DNA from 3 places in the Aliirhizobium sp. YIM B11859 genome. Region 1 is predicted to be linked to each of the others. Evidence: predicted binding sites of a transcription regulator. Region 1 holds the regulator's gene; each other region holds the start of a gene.

Evidence for each region. Region 1 encodes PhoB, which activates phosphate uptake and scavenging genes when phosphate is short. Its sites were predicted from a motif close to TGTCATNNANCTGTCAT; they were not measured.
Region 2: the regulator PhoB is predicted to act here: its motif matches at 5,364-5,380, upstream of AC2GXZ_RS04395 (DapH/DapD/GlmU-related protein).
Region 3: the regulator PhoB is predicted to act here: its motif matches at 1,934-1,950, upstream of AC2GXZ_RS02360 (YdcH family protein).

The regions. Positions count from the first base shown of each region.
Region 1 is NZ_JBXHAY010000002.1:721,299-728,900, forward strand. It holds gene argF (ornithine carbamoyltransferase) at 1-223, opposite strand, end outside; gene AC2GXZ_RS09700 (acetylornithine transaminase) at 275-1,471, opposite strand; gene AC2GXZ_RS09705 (GcrA family cell cycle regulator) at 1,914-2,450, shown strand; gene AC2GXZ_RS09710 (PACE efflux transporter) at 2,658-3,092, shown strand; gene phoB (phosphate regulon transcriptional regulator PhoB) at 3,174-3,857, opposite strand; gene phoU (phosphate signaling complex protein PhoU) at 3,905-4,618, opposite strand; gene pstB (phosphate ABC transporter ATP-binding protein PstB) at 4,666-5,481, opposite strand; gene pstA (phosphate ABC transporter permease PstA) at 5,494-6,810, opposite strand; gene pstC (phosphate ABC transporter permease subunit PstC) at 6,807-7,602, opposite strand, start outside.
Region 2 is NZ_JBXHAY010000001.1:942,084-949,685, reverse strand. It holds gene AC2GXZ_RS04425 (MBL fold metallo-hydrolase) at 23-670, opposite strand; gene AC2GXZ_RS04420 (hypothetical protein) at 740-937, opposite strand; gene AC2GXZ_RS04415 (MarR family winged helix-turn-helix transcriptional regulator) at 1,204-1,704, shown strand; gene AC2GXZ_RS04410 (response regulator) at 1,716-2,411, shown strand; gene AC2GXZ_RS04405 (ATP-binding protein) at 2,543-3,922, shown strand; gene AC2GXZ_RS04400 (alpha/beta hydrolase family protein) at 4,199-5,203, opposite strand; gene AC2GXZ_RS04395 (DapH/DapD/GlmU-related protein) at 5,419-6,051, shown strand; gene AC2GXZ_RS04390 (aminoglycoside phosphotransferase family protein) at 6,215-7,015, shown strand; gene AC2GXZ_RS04385 (tRNA-binding protein) at 7,075-7,416, opposite strand; gene proC (pyrroline-5-carboxylate reductase) at 7,437-7,602, opposite strand, start outside.
Region 3 is NZ_JBXHAY010000001.1:529,166-536,767, reverse strand. It holds gene AC2GXZ_RS02370 (thiamine phosphate synthase) at 1-639, opposite strand, end outside; gene AC2GXZ_RS02365 (sulfite exporter TauE/SafE family protein) at 768-1,535, shown strand; gene AC2GXZ_RS02360 (YdcH family protein) at 1,698-1,874, opposite strand; gene AC2GXZ_RS02355 (YdcH family protein) at 2,104-2,307, shown strand; gene purE (5-(carboxyamino)imidazole ribonucleotide mutase) at 2,318-2,812, shown strand; gene AC2GXZ_RS02345 (5-(carboxyamino)imidazole ribonucleotide synthase) at 2,809-3,882, shown strand; gene ykgO (type B 50S ribosomal protein L36) at 4,017-4,142, shown strand; gene AC2GXZ_RS02335 (tetratricopeptide repeat protein) at 4,233-4,853, shown strand; gene AC2GXZ_RS02330 (alpha/beta fold hydrolase) at 4,876-5,913, shown strand; gene AC2GXZ_RS02325 (Lrp/AsnC family transcriptional regulator) at 5,926-6,405, opposite strand; gene AC2GXZ_RS02320 (DMT family transporter) at 6,500-7,438, shown strand; gene AC2GXZ_RS02315 (GNAT family N-acetyltransferase) at 7,450-7,602, opposite strand, start outside.

The DNA of each region.
Region 1 (7,602 bases):
GGAACAGCGTCTCGCCGCCGAGCTGGCGCATGCCGACATCGAAGGAAACGCGGGTTCGGGTTGATGGCTTTTCGAAGATCATCGCCAACATCTTGCCGGCGAGAGGCTTGTCTGCCGTGCCGGCCTTGGTCGCCTGTTTGCGCGTCTTTGCATCATCGAGAATGGTGCGAAGATCGGCCGACGAAACGGCGGAGAGATCGAGAAAATGCTTCGGTGATGCCATTACCTGGTTCCCTAACGAGGGAACCAGAAAAGGCGCCCTCTCCCTTGACCCTTAAGCGGATCTTTTCAGCTGTTCTGCGGAAAGCGTTTCCGCGGCCCGCTCGATGCGCGCCAAACCTTCACGCGCTTCTTCGGCGGTGACGACGAGTGGCGGCAAGATACGCACGACGTTGTCGCCGGCCATCACGGCCAGCGTCTTTTCATCGCGCATACCGGCAATCAGATCACCGGCGGGCACCTTGGCCTTGATGCCGAGCAGAAGGCCTTCGCCACGGATATCCTCGATGACCGCCGGGAACCGATCCTTGAGGGCTGCGAGGCCCTGGCGGAAGACCAGCGCGACATCACGGACATTTTCCAGGAAGCCTTCAGCGAGCACGATGTCGAGCACCGCATTGCCGCAAGCCATGGCCAGCGGATTGCCGCCATAGGTGGTGCCGTGAATGCCTGGTTTCATGCCGGAGGCTGCTTCTGCCGTGGCAAGGCAAGCCCCGAAGGGAAACCCGCCGCCGATACCCTTGGCAATCGCCATGATGTCGGGCGTGATGCCGGCCCACTCATGGGCAAAAAACTTGCCGGTACGGCCGACGCCGGTCTGCACTTCATCAAGGATCAGCAGCAGGCCCTTTTCGTCGCAGATGCGGCGAAGCTCGCGCATGAACTCCTTCGGAACGGGGCGTACACCGCCCTCCCCCTGGATCGGCTCGATCAGCAGGGCGCCGGTGTTTTCGTTGATCGCCGCGTTCAGTGCATCAAGGTCACCAAAGGGCACCTGATCAAAGCCCTGGGCCTTCGGGCCGAAGCCCTCCATGTATTTTTCCTGCCCACCGGCCGCGATCGTGGCGATGGTCCGGCCGTGGAAGGCACCTTCGAAAGTGATGATATGGAATTTCTCGGGATTGCCCTTGGAGAAGTGATAACGGCGTGCCGTCTTGATGGCGCATTCCAGCGCTTCCGCGCCCGAATTGGTGAAGAACACCTTGTCAGCAAAAGTCGCTTCCGTCAGCCGCTCTGCGAGGCGCTCCTGACCCGGAATCTCGTAAAGATTCGAGACATGCCAGACCTTCTCGGCCTGCGACTTCAGCGCATCCACCAGATGAGGGTTGGCGTGACCGCAGGAGGTAACCGCAACGCCTGCACCGAAATCGAGATATCGCTCGCCGCTGTCCGTCACCAGCCATACGCCCTCACCGCGCTCGAAGCGCAGAGGAGCCCGGGCAAAAGTGTCGTAAAGCGCAGATTCAGCCATGGCGACATCACTCCTAAGGTGTCCGGCAAAGGACATTTAAGACGTCCAGCAAAGGACATTCCAAAAAATCAAAATGCCGCCCACAGGGCGGCGGCGGCACTATCGCCACTCACCTTTTGAAAGTCAACAAAACTCGCGAAAATACGGGGGTCCGAGGCGCATTTCGGCCGCTCTTTCAGCCCCGGCTTCGAGCTGCCGATCGCTGTGACAAAAATGACTCGCCCACAAAGCAAGTTGGGGACAAACCCCAAAATCGATTCGCGGTGATTCCCGGGACTCTTGTCACGGAGTCTGCCTACCTCTAGGTTAATGATCAATTACTAGACTGCATGCGGCGGAACTAGTCACCAATAGCATAGATATAGTGCCTGTTGCGGAATGTTTTCCGCGACATTGGTGAGGGATTCTGCATGCCACCAACGTTCAAAGGCGGAGAGCGGGCATGAACTGGACGGACGAGCGCGTCGAGAAACTCAAGAGACTCTGGGCCGAAGGCCTGAGCGCCAGCCAGATCGCAGCGCAGCTAGGCGGCGTGAGCCGCAACGCTGTGATCGGCAAGGTTCATCGTCTCAATCTGCCGGGCCGCGCGAAAGCCGGTGGCACTGTTCCGACGAACCGCGCACCCAAACGCCCTGCTGCAACAACCGCTGCACGCCCTTCGAACTTCGCATCCCGCGTCGCCACCCGTACGGTTGCCCGTCCGGTCGGTGCAACGGCTGTCAAGGAAGAGATCGAATTCGACGCGGCACAGGAAATCCAGTACCGCCCGGCATCCAACGTCGTCGTTCCGATCTCGCGCAAGCTCGCCCTGACCGAACTGACGGAACGCACCTGCAAATGGCCGGTCGGTGATCCGCTGACCGATGAGTTCCACTTCTGCGGCTGCGAATCCCCGGATGCGTCGCCGTACTGCAACTATCACGCCAAGCTCGCCTATCAGCCGGTCCACGACCGCCGCAGGGCTGCATCCCGCTCCTGATCCAGGACGCGAACATCCAAAAAGCGGGCTCGATGCCCGCTTTTTTGTTTGTCCAGGCCTAACATGTCCCATCTGCAATGCAGCCTTGCCGGCTGCCGGCTTGCTGATTGACTTCGGAATCCCTATTTATGTACCAGCGAGGACGGCCTCCCCCAGCATGGGTACCAATCGTCGGGACGACCCGGCAGAACCCATGGGGTCAAAGTCATGCGCAGCACGGGCGACCGTATCCGTCACGCCATCAGCTTCGAAGTCATCGGACTGGCAATCTTCACACCGCTCGCGGCCTTCGTATTCGGATTGCCTGTGGAGCATGTGGGTGTCGTGGGCATTGTTTCGGCAACGCTGGCGACCGGATGGAACTATTTCTACAATCTGGGCTTCGATCACTTGATGCAGAAATATCGAGGCGGAACGCAGAAGGGGCTGGCGCTCCGCGTTCTGCATGCCGTGCTGTTCGAGCTCGGCCTGTTGATCGTGCTGATGCCGTTCATCGCCTGGTATCTCGGCATCAGCCTGATGCAGGCGCTGGTGATGGATATATCCTTCGCCCTGTTTTACCTGGTCTATGCGTTCTTCTTCAATATCGCTTATGACCGGCTGTTTCCGCTGCCCGAGTGGCAGAAGGAAGCGAAGGCCTGAGAACTGCCCGGCTAAACAGTTCAGCCCGAGGCGGAGGACCGCGCCCGGGCTGAAAACACAAAGGCAGGCCTGATTTGGAGATCAGGATTCCATCGAATAACCTGCACCGCGGACGGTGCGGATGACATCCTGCATGTTGGAGAAGTTGAGCGCCTTGCGCAGGCGGCCGACATGGACGTCGACAGTGCGTTCGTCGACATAGATGTCATGACCCCAGACGCCATCCAGAAGCTGCGAACGGGAGAAGACGCGGCCCGGCGACACCATCAGGAATTCCAGAAGACGGAATTCCGTCGGGCCGAGTCGAACCTCACGGCTCTTGCGGTGGACGCGGTGGGTTTCGCGATCAAGCTCGATATCGCCACAGCGCAGCACGCTGGAGAGAACCTCGGGCTTGGCGCGGCGCAGCATTGCCTTGACCCGCGCCATCAGCTCCGGCGTCGAGAAGGGCTTGACGACATAGTCGTCGGCGCCGGTCGCAAGACCACGGACCCGCTCGCTTTCCTCGCCCCGGGCCGTCAGCATAATGACCGGAAGCCGCTCGGTTTCCGGCCGCATGCGCAGTCGCCGGCAAAGTTCGATGCCGGAGACGCCAGGCAACATCCAGTCAAGGATCAGCAGGTCGGGTGTGCGCTCCTGCAGCCGGATCTCGGCCTCGTCGCCTCTCAGTATCGTTTCAACCTCGTAGCCCTCGGCTTCGAGATTATAGCGAAGAAGCACGCTCAGTGCTTCTTCGTCTTCCACGACCGCTATTCTTGGCTGCATACTCAATTTGCTCCGTCACATCACCCCAATCGGCTCCCGATCGGGGCTTACTCCGCTATGGCGCCGACCGTGTTCGACGTGTCGTCCTTCGGACGCTCACCTTCGAGCTGCGCACCTGTCGTCATGTAGTAGATGGTTTCAGCGATGTTGGTCGCGTGGTCGCCGATGCGCTCGATATTCTTGGCGCAGAACAGCAGATGCGTGCAGGTGGTGATGTTGCGCGGATCTTCCATCATGTAGGTCAGGAGTTCACGGAACAGCGACGTGTACATCGCGTCGATCTCTTCGTCGCGAAGCCTGATGATTTCCGCCTTTTCAGCCGAACGGCTTGCATAAACGTCCAGCACATCCTTGAGCTGCACCGCAGCAAGATCCGAAAGATGCTCCAGGCCGCGTGCGAGCTTGCGGGGTACACCCGTTCCCTGCACGGCGATAACGCGCTTGGCGGTATTCTTTCCGAGATCGCCAACACGCTCGAGGTCAGCTGCGATACGCAGCGTGCCGATGATTTCGCGCAGGTCGGCAGCCATCGGCTGGCGCTTGGCGATCGTGACGATTGCCTTGTCCTGGATCTCGCGTTCGGCGTGATCGAGAATGACGTCGTCAGAAATCACCTTCTGTGCAAGCGCGGAGTCGGAATTGACCAGCGCACGCACGGCGTCGCCGCACATCTGTTCCGCAAGACCACCCATCTCGGAGATGCGGCGGCGGAGATATTTCAATTCTTCGTCGTAGGCCGACAGGATATGACTTGATACCATTTTCTTGTCCTTAAGATCCGTGAAAGGCAGCAGGCGTCGGCGATCAATCAGCCGAAGCGGCCCATGATGTAGTCCTGGGTGCGCTGGTCATCCGGATTGGTGAACATCTTGTCCGTGTCGTTTTCCTCGACGAGCTGGCCGAGGTGGAACATGGCGGTGCGCTGCGAGACGCGGGCGGCCTGCTGCATCGAATGCGTGACGATGACGATCGTGTAGTTGGCGCGCAGTTCGTGGATCAGTTCCTCGACCTTGGCGGTTGCGATCGGATCGAGTGCCGAGCAGGGCTCGTCCATCAGGATGACTTCCGGCGAGACGGCGATGGCACGCGCAATGCAGAGACGCTGCTGCTGACCGCCCGAAAGCCCGGTGCCGCCTTCATGCAGACGATCCTTGACCTCCGTCCACAGGCCGGCGCGCTGAAGGCTTGCCTCGACGATCTGGTCCATATCGGACTTGCCGCGGGCAAGGCCATGGATGCGCGGGCCATAGGCAATGTTCTCGTAGATGGACTTCGGGAACGGGTTCGGCTTCTGGAAGACCATGCCGACACGGGCACGCAGTTCCACGACATCGATTTCCTTGTCGTAGATATCGTCCGTATCGAGCGTGATCTTGCCGGTGACCCGGCAGCTCTCGATCGTGTCATTCATGCGGTTCAACGTGCGCAGGAAGGTCGACTTGCCGCAGCCGGAAGGTCCGATGAGGGCGGTGACCGTGTTTTCGCGAACGTTGAGGTTCACGTCGAAAAGCGCGCGCTTTTCGCCGTAATAAACCGACACGTCCTTGCCAATCATCTTGTACGCGACTTCATTCATCTTCTTGTCCAGCGCCTTCTCAACTGCTGCTTCTGACAACATATTCATTGTGTCGATCTCCTACCACCGGCGCTCGAACCGCCGCCGCAACAGAATTGCACCCACGTTCATGACGATCAGGAACAGGAGCAGGATGATGATTGCTCCCGAGGTTCTTTCGACGAAGGCGCGTTCCGCCTCGTTTGCCCACATGTAGATCTGCACCGGCAGCGCGGTCGACGGATCGAGCGGCGTCGTCGGATAATTGGCGACGAAGGCCACCATGCCGATCAGCAGAAGCGGCGCGGTTTCGCCGAGCGCATGCGCAAGGCCGATGATCGTGCCGGTCAGAATGCCTGGCATGGCGAGCGGCAGGACGTGATGGAAGATGGTCTGCATCTTCGACGCGCCAAGGCCAAGTGCGGCCGCCCGGATCGACGGAGGAACTGCCTTCAGCGCCGCACGGGTGGCGATGATGATTGTCGGCAGGGTCATCAGCGTCAACACCAGGCCGCCGACGAGCGATGCCGAGCGCGGCAGGCCCATGAAGTTGATGAAGACCGCGAGACCGAGGAGACCGTAGACAATCGACGGCACGGCCGCCAGATTGTTGATGTTGACCTCGATCAGGTCAGTAAACCGGTTTTTCGGTGCGAATTCCTCAAGATAGATCGAGGCAGCGACACCGATCGGCAGGGCGAGCACCAGCACGATCACCATCATGTAGAAGGAGCCGATCAGGGCGACGCCGACGCCGGCTGCTTCCGGACGGCTGGAATTGCCGTTGGCGAAGATGCCGGTGTTGAAATGCTTGGCCAGCGCACCACTCGACGCGAGCTGGTTCATCCAGGCGACCTGCTGGTCGGAAACCTTGCGGTTGCTTTCCGTGACCGAGAGATCGATCTGGCCCTTGAAGGCCGAGTCGATATCGCCGGCAGCCAGCAAGGACACAGTCTGGGTGGTGCCGATGATTTGCGGATTGGCGATGACCATGTCGCGCAGCTCGCCACGCACACCGTCGGAAACCATCTGACTGACTGCGCGAAGGCCCTGACGATCGCTTTCGGCGACGCCGAGAGCCTTGGCCACCGCGTTGCGGGCGATGAGCGGATAGTTCGCCGTCATCAATTTGGTAGGGTTGCTGGCGCGCTCGTTATCCTTGTCGATGATCTGCTCGGAAAACTCGACCGGAACGGTGATCATCGTCTGCTGGAAGGCGGTATAGCCCTTGGACACAACCGACCACAGCAGAAGGAAAAGGAAGAGGATGCCGAAGGCGAGCGCCAGCATGCCATAGGCACGGAAACGTCGTTCTGCAGCATAACGGCGCTTGATGCCGATATCGCGGCGAGCGGGCCTTGCGGCGGCGCCGGCGGGGATCGAAACCACGTCGGTCATTCGTACTGCTCCCGGTATTTGCGCACGATATAGAGCGCGTAGATATTGAGGCAAAGCGTGATCACAAAGAGCGTGATGCCGAGCGCGAAGGCCACAAGCGTCTGGGGCGAGGTGAACTCCAGATCGCCCGTCAGCTGGTTGACGATCTTGACCGTCACCGTCGTCATGGGCTCGAACGGATTGAGCTGCATGCGGGCGGCAACACCGGCGGCCAGCACGACGATCATGGTTTCACCGACGGCACGCGACGCGGTCATCAAAAGAGCGCCGACGATGCCCGGCAGAGCCGCCGGCAAGACGACCTTCTTGATGGTTTCGGAGCGGGTTGCACCCAGGCCCAGCGAACCGTCACGCAGGGCCCGTGGGACCGCGGTGATGATGTCGTCCGACAGCGAGGAGACGTAGGGGATGAGCATGATGCCCATGACAAAGCCGGCTGTCAGCACGCTCTGTGCCTGGATGAAATTGGCATAATCGCCGGTCACGAGACCGTTCAGCTGCGACGAGATATCCCGTAGGAAGGGCCCGACCGTGGTCAGCGCGAAGAAACCGTAGACGATGGTCGGAATACCGGCCAGAACCTCGAGCAGCGGCTTTGCGACGGCCCGAACCTTCGGGGCCGCATATTCCGACATGTAGATTGCCGAAAACAGGCCGCTCGGAACCGCAACGAGCATGGCGACGAAGCCGATATAAAGCGTGCCCAGCAGAAGCGGGATGAGGCCGAACTGACCTTCCGAGGCCGTTGCACCGGCTGCGGCAAAACGCGGATCCCAGACCGTGCCGAAGAAG
Region 2 (7,602 bases), on a different contig from region 1:
CGAGGCTGTTGCTTCGGTGGTTCTAGATCTCTCGCAAGAACGGGTTATTCCGCCGTTCTTCTCCGATCCTTCCACCATGTCCGTGGCCACACAGAAACCCGACATCGTCGCCAAGCGGCAGTACCTTGTCGCGGATCGAGGCGAGCAGCGTGGCGTGATCGCCACCCGGCAGGTCGGTACGGCCGATCGATCCGCTGAACAGCACATCGCCCAGATGCGCGAAACTCTGCGCGCGGTTGAAGAAGATCACATGTCCTGGCGCATGGCCGGGGCAATGATAGACCTCGAACAGATGGTCGCCGAAGGAAACCGTATCGCCCTCGACGAGCCAGCGGTCGGGCACCAGATTGCGGGCCTCCATCGTCACGCCGAAGGATTTTGCCTGGGTTTCCAGACGCTCCAGCAGCGGCAGGTCATCGTGATGCGGGCCGACCACCGGCACGCCGAGACTTTCGCGCAACGCATCCGCGCCTCCGGCATGGTCGATATGCCCGTGGGTGATCCATATTTCACGGATTGTCAGATTGTTCTGGCGGATCGCCTCTTCGATCAGCGAGACGTCGCCGCCGGGATCGACGACAACACCTTCGCGCGTTTCGTCATCGAAAAAGATCGTGCAGTTCTGCTGAAACGGAGTGACGGGAATGATCCCGGCTTGAAGTTTTCCCATGATCCGCGGCCCTATTCTGTCGTCATGCCGGGTATAGCGGTCACTGACAGATAAAGCAGCCCGAAAAGATCATTCGGATGCAACGACCATATAGCGCGAGCCGGCTTCGACCGGAGGCGCAAGAGATGCGGTGGCGATCAGCAGCGCGCAGACGGCAAGTTTGAGCGTGATGACGGTGACGAACACGGCACGCAACGGATGCGGCTTCGACTGCGTCATCGTGATCGGCGGCAAGGCGGAGTAAGTCTGCGCGGAATAGGTCTGCATGATGATGTCTCCCATCTCTCTGCCCCATCAATGATCGCGGAGCCATAAGGTTCCCGCGAGCGTGGCGAGGCCGCCGCGCGGCGATCGGATGGGTCGGCTGGCATGCCATCCCGCAAGCCATCGAAAATCCGACGAAATCTGTTGATTGTTCAAGCGGATCGCGCTTTATCGGGCGTGACGCAATGCGGATGCAATACAATTGGAGCGGCAGTGGAGCCGACGAGGTTGCTCCGCGCCATAGAAAGGATCGGCACGTGTCTCGATCAATGGCGGCCAAACCCGCCAGAAATGCCCAACCGCCTATGCCGACGGTCGACGAGAGCCTGATCGATTTCGAAACGATCGAGCAGTTCTTCTTTGCCTATCGGGACTTCATCTCCGATCCCGACGCCATTCTTGCCCGTATCGGCATGGGGCGTGCGCATCACCGGGTCGTCTATTTCGTCAGCCGGCAACCCGGCCTGATGGTCGGCGATCTTCTGGAAACGCTGCAGATCACCAAGCAGAGCCTCTCGCGGGTCCTCAAGCACCTGATCGAAGCCGGTTATATTCGCCAAATGGCCGGCGCAAAGGACCGCCGGGAACGACGCCTTTATCCGACATTGGCCGGCCGCGAACTTGCTCTTGCCCTATCCGAGCCGCAATCTTTGCGCATCGCCCGTGCCATGCAGGAACTGACGCCGGACAAACGCGAGGCGGTGAAGGAATTCCTTAAAAAGATGCGTGGCCGCGACGAAAGCCTGCCGCCCGCCGACGACGACGCGTAGGATGCTGATCAATGACGAAAACACCACCTTCGGACGACGCGCCTCATCTCCTGATCGTCGATGACGACAAGCGCATCCGCGACCTCCTCAATCGCTATCTCAGCGAACAGGGGTTTCGCGTCACTGTCGCGGGAGAGGCCGCAGAAGCCCGCCGCAAGCTCGAAGGTCTGCATTTCGATCTCATCATCCTCGATGTGATGATGCCCGGCGAATCCGGCCTGTCGCTGACCAGATCGCTCTACGAGAAAAAGGCCATCCCGGTCATCCTGTTGACCGCGCGGGTGGAAGCCGATGCCCGCATCGAGGGACTGGAAGCCGGCGCCGACGACTATCTGGCAAAACCTTTCGATCCGCGCGAACTGGTGCTGCGCATCAACAACATCCTGCGCCGCAGCGCGTCCGAGACACCGAAGATCGAACAGGTCATCTTCGGACCATTCACCTTTTCCATTGCCCGCAAGGAATTGCGCCGGGCAGCGGAAACGATCCGCCTCACAGACCGCGAACAGGAGATCATGCTTCTGTTTGCCATGCGCGCCGGCGACACCATCCCGCGCCATGAACTGATCGGCGACGATTCCGATGTCGGCGAACGGACCATCGACGTCCAGATCAACCGCCTGCGGCGAAAGATTGAGGACGACCCGGCCAATCCGGTCTATCTTCAGACCGTTCGCGGCATCGGCTACCGGCTGAGCATCGACTAGCGCAGGCCTCCCGGAAACGCTCGCCGTTTTCGGGACAGGGAAATGTGCAGGAACAAGCACTAAGGCACGACAGGCGAACCTGAAGGATCGCAACGGGCTTTAGGCCGAGGACCTCGGCAACTGGAGCAGCAATGGCCTTTTTCGACACGCTGAGGCAGAACGTGGCAGCATTCAGCCTTCCGGGCTGGCGCCCCTTCACGCGCTGGCTGCGCCGTCGCCTGCCGACCGGCCTCTATACCCGCTCGCTGATCATCGTCATCTTGCCCATGCTGCTTCTGCAGACCGTGGTGGCGGCCGTTTTCATGGAACGGCACTGGCGGCTTGTCACCGAACGCCTGTCTGAAGGTACGGTGCGCGATATCGCCGCCATTATCGAGGTCATCCGCGCCTATCCGCAGGACAGCAATTACGACGCCATCACCAAGATCGCCGACGACGCGCTGGAGCTGACCATCGCGGTCGAGGAGAACGGCCAGTTGCCGCCGCCGCGTCCCCGGCCCTTCTTCGCCATCCTGGACGGTATCCTCTCCGACCAGATCACCCAGCAGATCAAGATGCCGTTCTGGCTCGACACGGTCGGCGACAGCCGGCTGGTCGAGATCCGCATCAAGTTCGACCAGCGGGTATTGAGGGTTTTTGTCCGGCGCGGCTCCACCTATGCCTCCAACACCCATATCTTCCTCGTCTGGATGATCGGCACGGCCTTCGTCCTGGTGGTCATCTCGATCCTGTTCCTGCGCGGCCAGATCCGCCCCATACAGTCGCTGGCGATCGCCGCCGAAAATTTCGGCAAGGGCCAAAAGACGGAGGGATATTCACCCCGCGGCGCCGATGAAGTCCGCCGCGCCGGCCTTGCCTTCATCCAGATGCGCGAACGCATCGAAAGGCAGATGGAACAGCGCACCGCCATGCTGGCCGGTATCAGCCATGACCTGCGCACCATTCTGACGCGCTTCAAGCTGCAACTCGCCTTGGCGGGCGACAAGCCGGAACTCTCGGGAATGACCGAGGACGTCAACGACATGCAGTCGATGCTGGAAGGATACCTCGCCTTTGCCAAGGGCGAGTCGGAGGAGGATTTCGGCACGCTGACGCTCAGCGACCTGCTCGAGCGCTTCCGCAACGATTTTCAGCTGCGCGGACGCGAACTGTCCTACGAGATCGAAGGTGGCGACGAAATCGCCGTCCGTCCGAATGCCTTTACCCGGCTCGTCGGCAATCTCGTCTCGAACAGCGAGCGTTACGCAAAAACGCTCCATATCCATGCCCGGCACAACGCCAAATGGCTGACGCTGACGCTCGATGACGATGGTCCGGGCATTCCGGCAGCTTCCCGCGAAGACGTATTCAAGCCCTTTTACCGGCTCGACGAGGCGCGCAATCTGGACAGTTCCGGCACTGGTCTTGGCCTGGCGATCGCCCGCGACATCGCCCGCGCCCATGGCGGCAACGTCACGCTCGGCGACAGCCCGACGGGCGGGCTGAGAGCCGTCGTGCGCATTCCGGCCTGACAGTCCCGTGCATTCTTCCGACGGCAGGGACTAAACAACCGGATCTGCCGCATCAACCTGCCAGGCGGGCAGCGGTCGAACCTTGGGGGATGTCCCCATGCTGGTTTCCCTTATGGAAGGGACCAGTGCGGAACGGCGACCTTCCGCAGGATTGGGGATACGTAAAAATCAACCAGCCTATCCACTTCGAACGGCAATAGCCCGCAGTCAACCGATGGTCCCTCCAAGACTTTGCGGAACGATCCCCGGCCATTTACTCGGCTGTTTCCACCCCCCTCACCGGTACTGTTGGTTCAGCAAATGAGTTTGAAAGAACAGGAGTAGCTCAGAATCGAGCGTTTTTTGAAACGCTACCCGATCGAAGCCCGGAAGGTCGGAACATATCTCGAGTTTTTTTGCCCTCAACGCCTCGCTGCACGGCCGCAGGAACGAATAGTGTTGGGCACCTGTCACCTCCTGCACCTCCACAACATTGGAAAGCGTGCGACTGAGATACGCGACATTGCTCTCAAAGGGGACAACGACGTCCTTCTCACCGCCCCAGAGTTTGACAGGTATTTTTACTTTACTCAGGGACGCTGGATCGAAGGCAAAGGCAAATCCCGGGGAGGCAAGAGCAGCTGCCTTTATCCGCTCGTCGTGGTGCCAAGTCGAGACGGGCATCGCCGCAGCCTGCGGACTTGATAAAAAGGACGCTACACCCTGCTTGCAGACCCCCTCCTCTGGATCGGTTTTGCAGTGCTGGGCGAAAATCGCCCAATTGGGAACCCCGCCGATAGCAATCAGCCCGGTAAAGCCACCTGCCGAAAAACCGTAAAAGCCAACCTTTGACTTATCAAGATGATCGCGACCGGCCCATTCATCGAGAACATAGTCGAGAACATGACTGGTCACTATCGGACGACTTGTCATCTGACGCCCAGCCCTATCACTACTGTCTTTGTAGTTGTCACCTGGGTAGGTCAGTGACACGGCGACGAAACCTGCCTTTGCAAGGGCCATGGCAGTATCTGCACGATCGCCAAGCCATCCAGCGCTACCGTGAGAAAAGATAACCAACGGCAAGTTTGCGCCAGCCACCTTACCGTCCAGAGCCGCGTTTTGTAGAACGGAGCCGACAGAGATCGCAGTGGGAAGGGAAACACTCGGATACCAGATGCCGATTTCAATCGGGCGGCCCGCGTCGTCGGGTATTGAGAACAATTGGAAACCGACGGCAAATGCGGGACAGGCTAGCGCCACAATGAATATCGACACAACGATTTTCAAAAATACGCGCATCTGAGCCTTCCGAAACCACCGGAAGCACTATGGCGGCAGCTCTTGCAATTTGAAAGTGTGGAACATGGAAAAGTCTCGATGCGTTGAACCACTGCGCTTGTCTGCTTCTGCCGCATCGCTTCAAAACCGACATCACCCTTCCATCCTTTTCGAAGAACGGCGTCACACACTCTTCATCGTCCCCGGTTAGGCAGACCGAAATCCGGAGACTGTCGATGAACGTTGCGCCACAATCACATCGCCCCAAAATAGCCGAGACGGTGATGGATCCGAGTGCGACAGTGAAAGGGTCGAGCATTGGAAAATGCTGCGAGATCCTGGCCGATACATCTCTGCATGCGACGGAGCTTGGGGATTATTCCTATCTCGGGCCACGCTGCATGGTCGCGGACGCAACGATCGGGAAATTCTGCGCCATTGCGGCAAATGTCAGGATCGGCGCGCCCAATCATCCGATGGACCGCCCCTCCATGCACCGTTTCACCTATTGCCCGGAATATTATGCGCCGGACGCTGTGCGCGACCAGACTTTTTTCGACCAACGCGGCAGCGACCGGGCGATTATCGGCAACGATGTCTGGATCGGCCATGGCGTGATCGTCCTGCCCGGCGTCACTGTCGGAAACGGCGCTGTGCTGGCGGCAGGCGCAGTCGTCACCAGGAATGTCGAGCCCTACACGATCGTCGGCGGCGTGCCAGCCAAATTCATCCGCGAGCGTTTCCCGCCGTCCATCGCGCAAAGGCTGACATCGATCGCCTGGTGGGATTGGCCCTTCGAGACCATCATGGACCGGCTCGGTGACTTTCAATCCAGCGACATAGAGGCATTTTGCACCCGTTGGGCCTGAAACCGATCCGCGAACATCATCCTTCGGACAGGTTCGAGTCTAACACCATTTTGTGCAGACTATTTTCAAGGCTGACATTGTGCACGACGATGATCTTCCGCTGAGCGAGAGCTTAATCCATGACCTGCTATTGCAGCAGGTGCCGCAATGGGCAAACCGACCCATGCGCCGGATTAACTCCTCTGGAACGGACAACGCCCTGTTCCGGCTTGGCGATGACCTTGTCCTGAGGGTCCCCCGGCGGGCATCGGCTGCAGCTCTGTTGTCGAAGGAGCTGGACTGGTTGCCGCATCTCGAAGGCCTTCCGCTCTCGACACCAAAGCTGCGATATCGTGGACACGCCGACTTCGGTATCGAATGCCAGTTCGGGATATTCGACTGGATGGAAGGCGAGATCGCCACCCCGGAAAACATCGAAAACATGGAAGATGCAGCCGTTTCGCTGGCGACGTTCCTAAACGCTCTTCATGGAAAATCGACAGACAACGCACCGGTGGCCGGACCGATCAACAATCGTCGAGGCATTCCCCTCGCCGAGATGTCCAGGCTCACGCTGCAAGCGATCGAGACGGTTTCGGACGAGGTCGATGAACACGCGGCACGCGATATCTGGCAGGCTGCCGTTTGCGAAACATATCTTGCTCCGCCCGTATGGCTGCACGGAGATCTCAAGGCAGACAATCTGATCGCCACCGGCGGAAGTCTCAGCGGCGTCATAGACTGGGGCCTGTCGGCGATTGGAGATCCCGCTGCAGACTATGCGGCGGCATGGTCTTGGGTATCCCCTTCCGCCCGCGGTAAATTCAAAGACATTTTGGAACTGAGTGAAGGGGATTGGCGCCGAGGCAAGGCATGGGCGCTTTACGGCGCAGTCATTGCGCTGAGCTACTATCGTGACGGCAGGAATGAACCGCTCTGCCAGCAATGCCGACTTACGTTGTCGCGGCTCGGTCTGTTGCTCTGACAGACCGGGAGGCTTCGCGCTCCCCTATCGGCTGGAGAGTATCGACAGGCCCTGGCGGATCACATCATCTTCCTGCCATTCGGCACGCCCTGTTCGACGCAGGCGAGCACGATCGCTCCGTTTTCGTCCTCGAAGCCGAGGGTGAGCACTTCCGAGCGAACCGGGCCGATCTGGCGCGGCGGAAAATTCACCACACCCAGCACCTGCCGGCCGACCAGCGTCTCCGGCGTGTAGTGAACGGTGATCTGGGCGGAGGATTTCTTGATGCCGATCTCCGGGCCGAAATCGATCTTCAGCTTGAAGGCCGGTTTGCGGGCTTCCGGAAAAGGTTCTGCCTCGATGATGGTTCCGACGCGGATATCGACCTTTTCGAAGTCACCGTAGCTAATCTCGTCTGCCATGCCTGCGCTATCCTGCCTGTTCAGCTTCCCAGTTCTTCCGCCCGCCTGCGCGCGGCCGCAATCGCCGTGTCGAAGATCGGCTGAATACCGTCCTCGGCCATCAGCACGGCAAGGGCGGCGGCGGTCGTACCGCCCGGCGAGGTGACGTTCTTGCGAAGCTGGGCAGCCTCGTCCGGGGATTGGTGC
Region 3 (7,602 bases), on a different contig from region 1:
TGGCGCTTTTTCGTCCAGCAGAAGGTTGACGCTCGCGACCACCGCAGCGGCGCCTTCGGCGGCGTCGAAGACCGCAGCGCGGAGCGCAACGAATTCGGCACCGCTCTCGGCAGCAACAACCACCGATTCGGCATCATTGCCGCCCATCACGATACAGGGGATTTCAATCATCGATGCCCACCATTCGGCCAGCGCCACATTCTTGGGATGTGCTTCCGGCTTGATGTCACCGTCGAATCGGCCGAAGAAAATATAATCTGGGCGAACCTCGCCGATTTCGAGGGCCGCATGCCGTTCCGCCGCACCGCCGGCACCGACGATCAGCTTCGGCGAGAATTTCTCGATAGCCTCGCTCAATTCCTCGGTCGAGCCAGACAGATGAAGTCCATCCGCCTTGACGCGGCCGGCAACCCGGCTGTCGCCGGCAATGATTGCGGCGGCACCGGCCTCCTGGATGATCGACACCAGAGCTTCGGCCCGCTTCTGGAACGCCTGATCGTCGAGCGCATATTGCGGCAGGATCACGGAGGCGACGTCGCCGCCCGAAAGCGCCTCGCCAAGAAGCTTCGCCTGGTGGTCGGCATCGGCCTCATCCGGGACGATCAATACGAGGCGGCAGCGGTTTTCCGGTTCTGTCATGTTCTTTCCGATCATTTCCACCGTCTGGCGGTGCAGTACCGCATGGCACTTATCCGCTCTGGTTTTCTTGCGCCAATTCGATAAACCGGACGGATTGAAGGATCAACCACCTCCCGCGACGCTCACCGATGATAGACCTCCCCAGCCTTTCATTCTTTGCGGCCGCCGTTCCAGCCGTCATGCTGGTCGGCCTGTCGAAAGGCGGCATTGGCGGAGCGATCGGATTGCTCGGCGTACCATTGATGTCGATCGCCGTCGATCCGGTACAGGCGGCCGCGATCTTTCTGCCGATCCTCATTCTCATGGATATCGTCGCGCTCTGGTCCTGGCGCAAATATAACGAACCGAAGACATTGCTGATGATACTGCCGGGCGGCGTCATCGGCATAGCACTCGGCTGGGCGACTTCGGCCTATGTCTCAGACAACGCGTTGCGGCTGGTGATCGCCTCCGCCACCATTCTCTTCACGGTCCGCTATTTCTGGCAGGTCTACGGCCGGCGGGGCGCGATCACTGCGCCGCTTCCCCACCGGCCGGTGGCCGCAACGTTCTGGGGTGCATTGTCGGGTTATGCGAGCTTTGTTGCCCATGCGGGAGGCCCGCCATTCCAGATCTATGTCCTGCCGATGCAGCTCGATCCGAGAAAATATACGGGTGCCAGCATCCGTTTCTTCGCCATCGTCAACGCGGTGAAGGTGATCCCCTACTTTTTTCTCGGCGCGCTCGATGCAAAGAACATGACATTGTCGGCAACGCTGCTGCCTGTTGCGCTCGTCTCCACCATGCTGGGTGCCGCCATCGTCAAGCACCTCAAGGCGGAAACCTTCTATCCCATGACCTACGGATTGGCTTTTCTCGCCGGCCTCAAGCTGCTCTGGGATGGGCTCCCGTTTTGACCATCAGCAGGCCCAAGGGTGGAAATCTCGGTCCGTGAAATAGGCCCTGAAACGATTCTGGCCGTGGCCCACATGAACCACGACCAGAAAAGGTTGGATTTTTGGGCCGCCCTTGGATCTCTTCCAAAACACTGAGATCGGCGGCAGGCTCTATTAGCTGTGCTAGTGGCGCGTCGTCACCTTAAGCCGCTGCATCTGGTCTTTGATACGCAGCTTGCGGCGCTTCAGGTCCGCTATTTCCTGGTCGTCGGAAGAGGGAGACGAAAGAATCGTCTGGAGCTCTTCCTCAAGAGCGCCGTGCTTCTTTTCAAGCGATGCTATATGAGCCTGGATGGTCATGTGGCATGTCCTTCCTTATTGCCTGCTCCGGCCGTCCCATCGGCCAAAGCTTCAGGTTTACGAAGGAAGTGTGACACGATCCGAACCGTTTGTCGAAGGAGATTTCGTGGTTTCAAAGTGGCAAATTCATGACTTGAGCTAACTTCCAGTTAACGCGGTTTGGTGATAGGAGCTTGCGGATTAAGCCGGGCCGGGTCACAAGCCCGGATCGATATGGGGACTTGAAGACATGGCTGATCAGGAACAGGCGGATGTCCGGCTGGCGCTGGCAAAGTTCCGGCAGGAGCACGAGGATTACGACGCCGCGATCAACGCCATGATAAAGGTCGGCTGCGATGCGTTGCGCGTACAGCGCATGAAAAAGAAGAAGCTGGCCATCAAGGACAAGATGACCCAGCTCGAAGACCAGATCCTTCCCGACATCATCGCTTAGGAACGTCACCATGGCCGAGACACCGCCCGTCGCCATCATCATGGGTAGCCAGTCCGACTGGGAGACCATGAAGAACGCTGCCGAAACCCTCGATGCCCTCGAAATCGACTACGAGGCGCGCATCATTTCAGCACATCGGACGCCCGAACGACTGTTCAATTTCGCCAAGAGCGCACGCGATGCAGGTTTTCAGGTCATCATCGCCGGTGCCGGCGGGGCCGCCCACCTGCCCGGCATGGCCGCCTCTATGACGCCGCTGCCGGTCTTTGGTGTTCCCGTCCAGTCCAAGGCCCTGTCCGGCCAGGACAGCCTCCTGTCGATCGTCCAGATGCCGGCCGGCATCCCGGTCGGCACGCTTGCGATCGGCCGGGCTGGCGCGGTCAACGCCGCATTGCTGGCCGCCGCCGTCCTGGCGCTCTCGGACGAAGACATCGCCTACCGGCTGGACGAATGGCGCGCTCGCCAGAGCGAAGCGGTCGCCGAATACCCCATGGATGAAGCATGAGCATGCAGACGATCGGCATTATCGGCGGCGGCCAGCTTGGCCGCATGCTGGCCATGGCGGCAGCCAGGCTGAACCTGCGCACCATCATTCTCGAGCCGCAGGTCGATTGCCCGGCAGCCCAGGTCGCCAATCAGCAGATTACTGCGGCCTATGACGATCCCGCAGCACTCGCCGAACTGGCAAAGCTCTGCGACGTCGTCACCTATGAATTCGAGAACGTGCCGGTCTCCGCTGCCGAAACGCTCGAGCGTTCCGTGCCCGTCTACCCGCCGTCGAAGGCGCTGGAAGTCGCCCAGGACCGTCTGGTCGAAAAGCGCTTCCTCAACGATTGCGGCATCGAGACGGCCCGTTTCCACGCCGTCGACAGCCAGCAGGATCTGGAAACAGCACTTGCCGATTTCGGCGGCAAGGGCGTGCTGAAAACCCGCCGCCTCGGTTACGACGGCAAAGGACAGCATGTCTTCCGTTCGACCGGCGATTCGCCCGCAGGCATCTATGAGGCACTTGGCTCGGTTCCGCTGATTCTCGAAAGCTTCGTCCCCTTCGAGCGCGAGATGTCGATCATCGCCGCACGCGCCAAAGACGGCACGATCCGCTGCTACGATCCGGCGGAAAACATCCACCGCAACGGCATCCTGCACACATCCACCCTGCCCGCCAGCATTTCGGACCAGGCTGCGGCAACAGCCCTTGAGGCCGCCGAGAAGTTGCTTGCGGCGCTGGATTATGTCGGCGTCATCGGCATGGAATTCTTCGCCATGGCCGACGGCACGCTGATCGCCAACGAGATCGCCCCGCGCGTCCATAATTCCGGCCACTGGACGGAGGCTGCCTGCGTTGTCTCGCAATTCGAGCAGCATATGCGTGCGGTCGCCGGTTTCACACTCGGTGATCCGAACCGCCATTCCGACTGCGTGATGACCAACCTGATCGGTGACGACATTCTGGCGCTACCGGATTGGCTCGCCAGAAAGGACGTGCTCGTCCACCTCTACGGCAAGGCCGAAGCCCGTCCGGGCCGCAAAATGGGGCATGTCACCGAATTGAAGGGCCGTAAAACATCGTCATAAGGTTGACACGCAAGACGCCTCGGGTTATCTGCACCCCAACCTGAGGCGCGCCCCTTATCTCCTGACTAGGCGGCGCGCTTTCGATTGTTAGAGACAAGCGGCTCTATGAGCCCACAGACTGCTGGACCAGTACAATGAAGATCAAGAACTCGCTTAAGGCGCTGAAGGCTCGTCACCGCGATAACCGTCTGGTTCGCCGCAAGGGCCGCATTTACATCATCAACAAGCAGAACCCCCGCTTCAAGGCCCGCCAGGGCTGATTTGGAGCGCCGGCATTCGTCGGCGATCAAATTGTCGATAGCGCGACAATTCTGCTTTGACCTTTGGCGCATCCGGATTAGCTTATCCGGATGCGCTATTTGCTTTTAAGCACTCCGATTCTGATCCTGGCCGCCTTGGTTTCGGCAGCCTACGCACAGGCACCGCAGGACGCGCCGGCCGCGGCCCCGCAAGCATCGGCGACAGTGCCGACTGCCACAACCAATCCGACCACAAAGCCGATCGATGCGCTCTTCGACGCCCTGAAGCGCGAGCGCAACCCGGAAAAGGCCCGCGGCATCGCCAACCAGATCATTGCCGACATCAACGATTCGGACAGCGCGACGGTCAATTTGCTGATGCAATGGTCTGCCGATGCGATCAAGAAGAAGAACACCGCGGCGGCGCTCGATTTCCTCGATCGCGTGACACTGATCGATCCCGCCTATACCGAGGGCTGGAACAGACGCGCTACGCTGCATTACACGATGGGTGATACCCGCAAATCGATGGCCGACATTGCCGAGGTTCTGAAGCGCGAGCCCCGTCACTTCGGGGCGCTTGCCGGGATGGCGGGCATCCTGACGGAAGCCGGAGACGATCAGCTGGCGCTGAAGGCCTGGGAGCGATATCTGGAGGTCTATCCCGCCGATCGGGATGCACAGGAGGCGGTGAACAAGCTGTCCGAGAAGATCGCCGGCAGCCGCACTTGAGCTATTCCGCGGCCCTCCCTGCATGATCCCCGCACTGGCCTTTCTTGCAATCCTTGCAGCCGTTTTCGGTTTCACCGCGTGGCAGTCGGCACGGATCGAGCGGCGCTTTCCCAACCACGGCGAACTGACTGATATCGGCGGATACCGGATCAATGCGCTGCACCTGCCCGGACCGCCTTCACCGACACTCCCTCCGATCGTCTTCATCCATGGCGCCAGCGGTAACCTCCGCGACCAGGAAACAGCGTTCCGTAGCGCACTGGAAGGCCGCGCCGAACTTCTCTTCATCGACCGTCCCGGCCACGGTTATTCCGAGCGTGGCGGCCCGGAAAACGACTTTCCGGATGGACAGGCGGCGGCGATCGCAAGGCTGATGGAAATCAGGGGTATCGACCGCGCCATCATTGTCGGCCATTCCCTCGGCGGCGCGATTGCTGCAAGTTTTGCGGTCTTTCATCCGGAAAAGACCGCCGGCCTGCTGTTTCTGGCACCCGCAACCCATCCATGGCCAGGCGGCGTCGACTGGTACTATAATGTCGCGTCCACGCCCTATCTCGGCTGGTGGTTCACGCGCAGCTTGAGCCTGCCTGTTGGACTGGTTCTTATGAACGGCGCAACGAATGCCGTGTTCAGCCCCAACCAGCGCCGTGACCGGTATGTCCAGCAGGGCGCACCGGCACTGGTGCTGCGCCCGGACAACTTCCGCAACAATGCGGTCGACGTCGCCAGCCTCAACTCCTATGTTACCCGGATCGCCCCGCGCTATCGGGAAATCACCGCACCGACGGTCATCATCACCGGCGATAGCGACCCGATCGTTCTGCAGGAAATCCACTCGCAGGGGCTGGCCAGCGAGATAACAGGCTCGGAACTGGTGATGGTCCACCATCTCGGACACAAGCCGGACTACGTCGTCACCGACGTCGTCATAGCCGCCATCGAAAAGCTGTCCGGGCAGGATCGCGACCTGCAGTCCCTGGCCAGAAAGGCGGAAACCCGACTCACCCGCGCCGGCGTCCAGAACCCGCAGACGATCGGCATGGCCATCGATAACAACTGAACAGAGATCACCTCAAATCGGCGGCAGCCGGCGTTTTACCGATGTACCCTTGATGACCGCGGTACTTGTCACCGCATGCTCCGAAAGCTTTTCAAGCACATCGTCCATTTCCTCGATGGAGTGAACGACGAGACGGGCGAGAAACGGATCGTCGCCGGTTATCTTGTCGCATTCGATAAACTGCGGAGTGTCCTGGATAATCCGTTCGACGAGATGCAGCTTTCCCGGCAGCGGCCGGATGCGAACCATAGCCCGGATCTGATAACCGAGCGCGCGGCTACCAACCTCAAGCGTGAAGTTGCGGATAATACCATCTGCGATGAGCCGTTTGACGCGCTCGGCCACGCTTGGTGCCGACAGACCAACGGCCCGCGCCAGTTCCGACATGGGCAGACGCGCATCGTCATCGAGCAGCGTCAGCAGTCGTGCATCGACTGGATCCAACACCGCTTTTTCAGATCGAAGGGAATTACCTTTATCTACCTTCTTCATGTGGGGAAGAATGGCATAGCTGCCTGTGTTCATCCATAGAAATTACCGGCATCACCTTTCACATTACCTCCTCGTTTATTGGAGGTCTGTTTCCATGCTGATCGGCATTCTGGCGGGGCTTGTCACCTGTGCGCTTTGGGGCCTCACCTTCGTGGCACCCAAGGCGGTCGAACCATTCAGCACCATCGACCTCACGATTGCCCGCTACGGAATATTCGGCGCCGCGAGCCTCATCCTGATGCTGGATCAACGCTTTCGGCCGACCGGTTTCCCCAAGCGTCGCATCGCGCTCGGCCTGATGCTTGGCGGCCTTGGTTATGTCGGTTATTTTGTCTGCGCGGCCTATGCGGTGAAGCTGGCGGGGCCGGCCCTGCCGCCGATGATCATCGGCACGATGCCGCTGGTTACCGCGCTGATCGCCAACCGTGGCGAGAATGCCGCGCAATGGCGGATGCTGGCACTGCCGATGACATTGATCCTGGGCGGGCTGCTGTTGGTCAATGCCGAGGCCCTCGCCTCGTGCTCCACCGGCGGGCGATGGGATATTCCGGCAGGCGTTGTCGCCGCCATTCTGGCACTGGTAATCTGGGTCGCCTACGGGCTGGCGAATGCCCGTGTGATGCGGGGGGCCGATGCCCCGGACAGTCTCCGCTGGACAGGCCTGCAGGGCATTGGCGCAGCGTTTGGCGGCTTCTGCCTCCTGCCGCTTGCAAGCTTCGGCGAGACATCGCAGGGGACCGGAAGGTTTCTGGCCTGGGCACTCGTCATGGGGCTTGCCGGGTCATGGCTGGCCACATGGTTATGGGCCATCGCCTCACGCCGCCTGCCTTTGGCGCTTGCGGCGCAATTGATTGTCGCCGAGACGGTCTTCGGCCTGTTCTATGGCTTCCTCTATGACAGCCGATGGCCAGCCGTAGCGGAATGGTGCGGCTGCGCCCTGCAGATAGTCGGCGTCGGGCTCGGCATCAGGGCGTTCGTCGTGAACACCCCGACGGCAGGCCGTCACCAACGGCCACCTCATCCTGGGACGTAGAGGGCGGCTGGTTATAACTTCGGCGACTCCGGCCCGGCATGCCTGTAGACCAGATCATTCGGGTCATGCCGTTGCGCGGTTCCATCCGGCACGGCACCCAGCCGTTCAGCCAGGCGGCGGGAACTGCAATTGTCCCGGTGGATATAACTCACCAGCATCTTCAA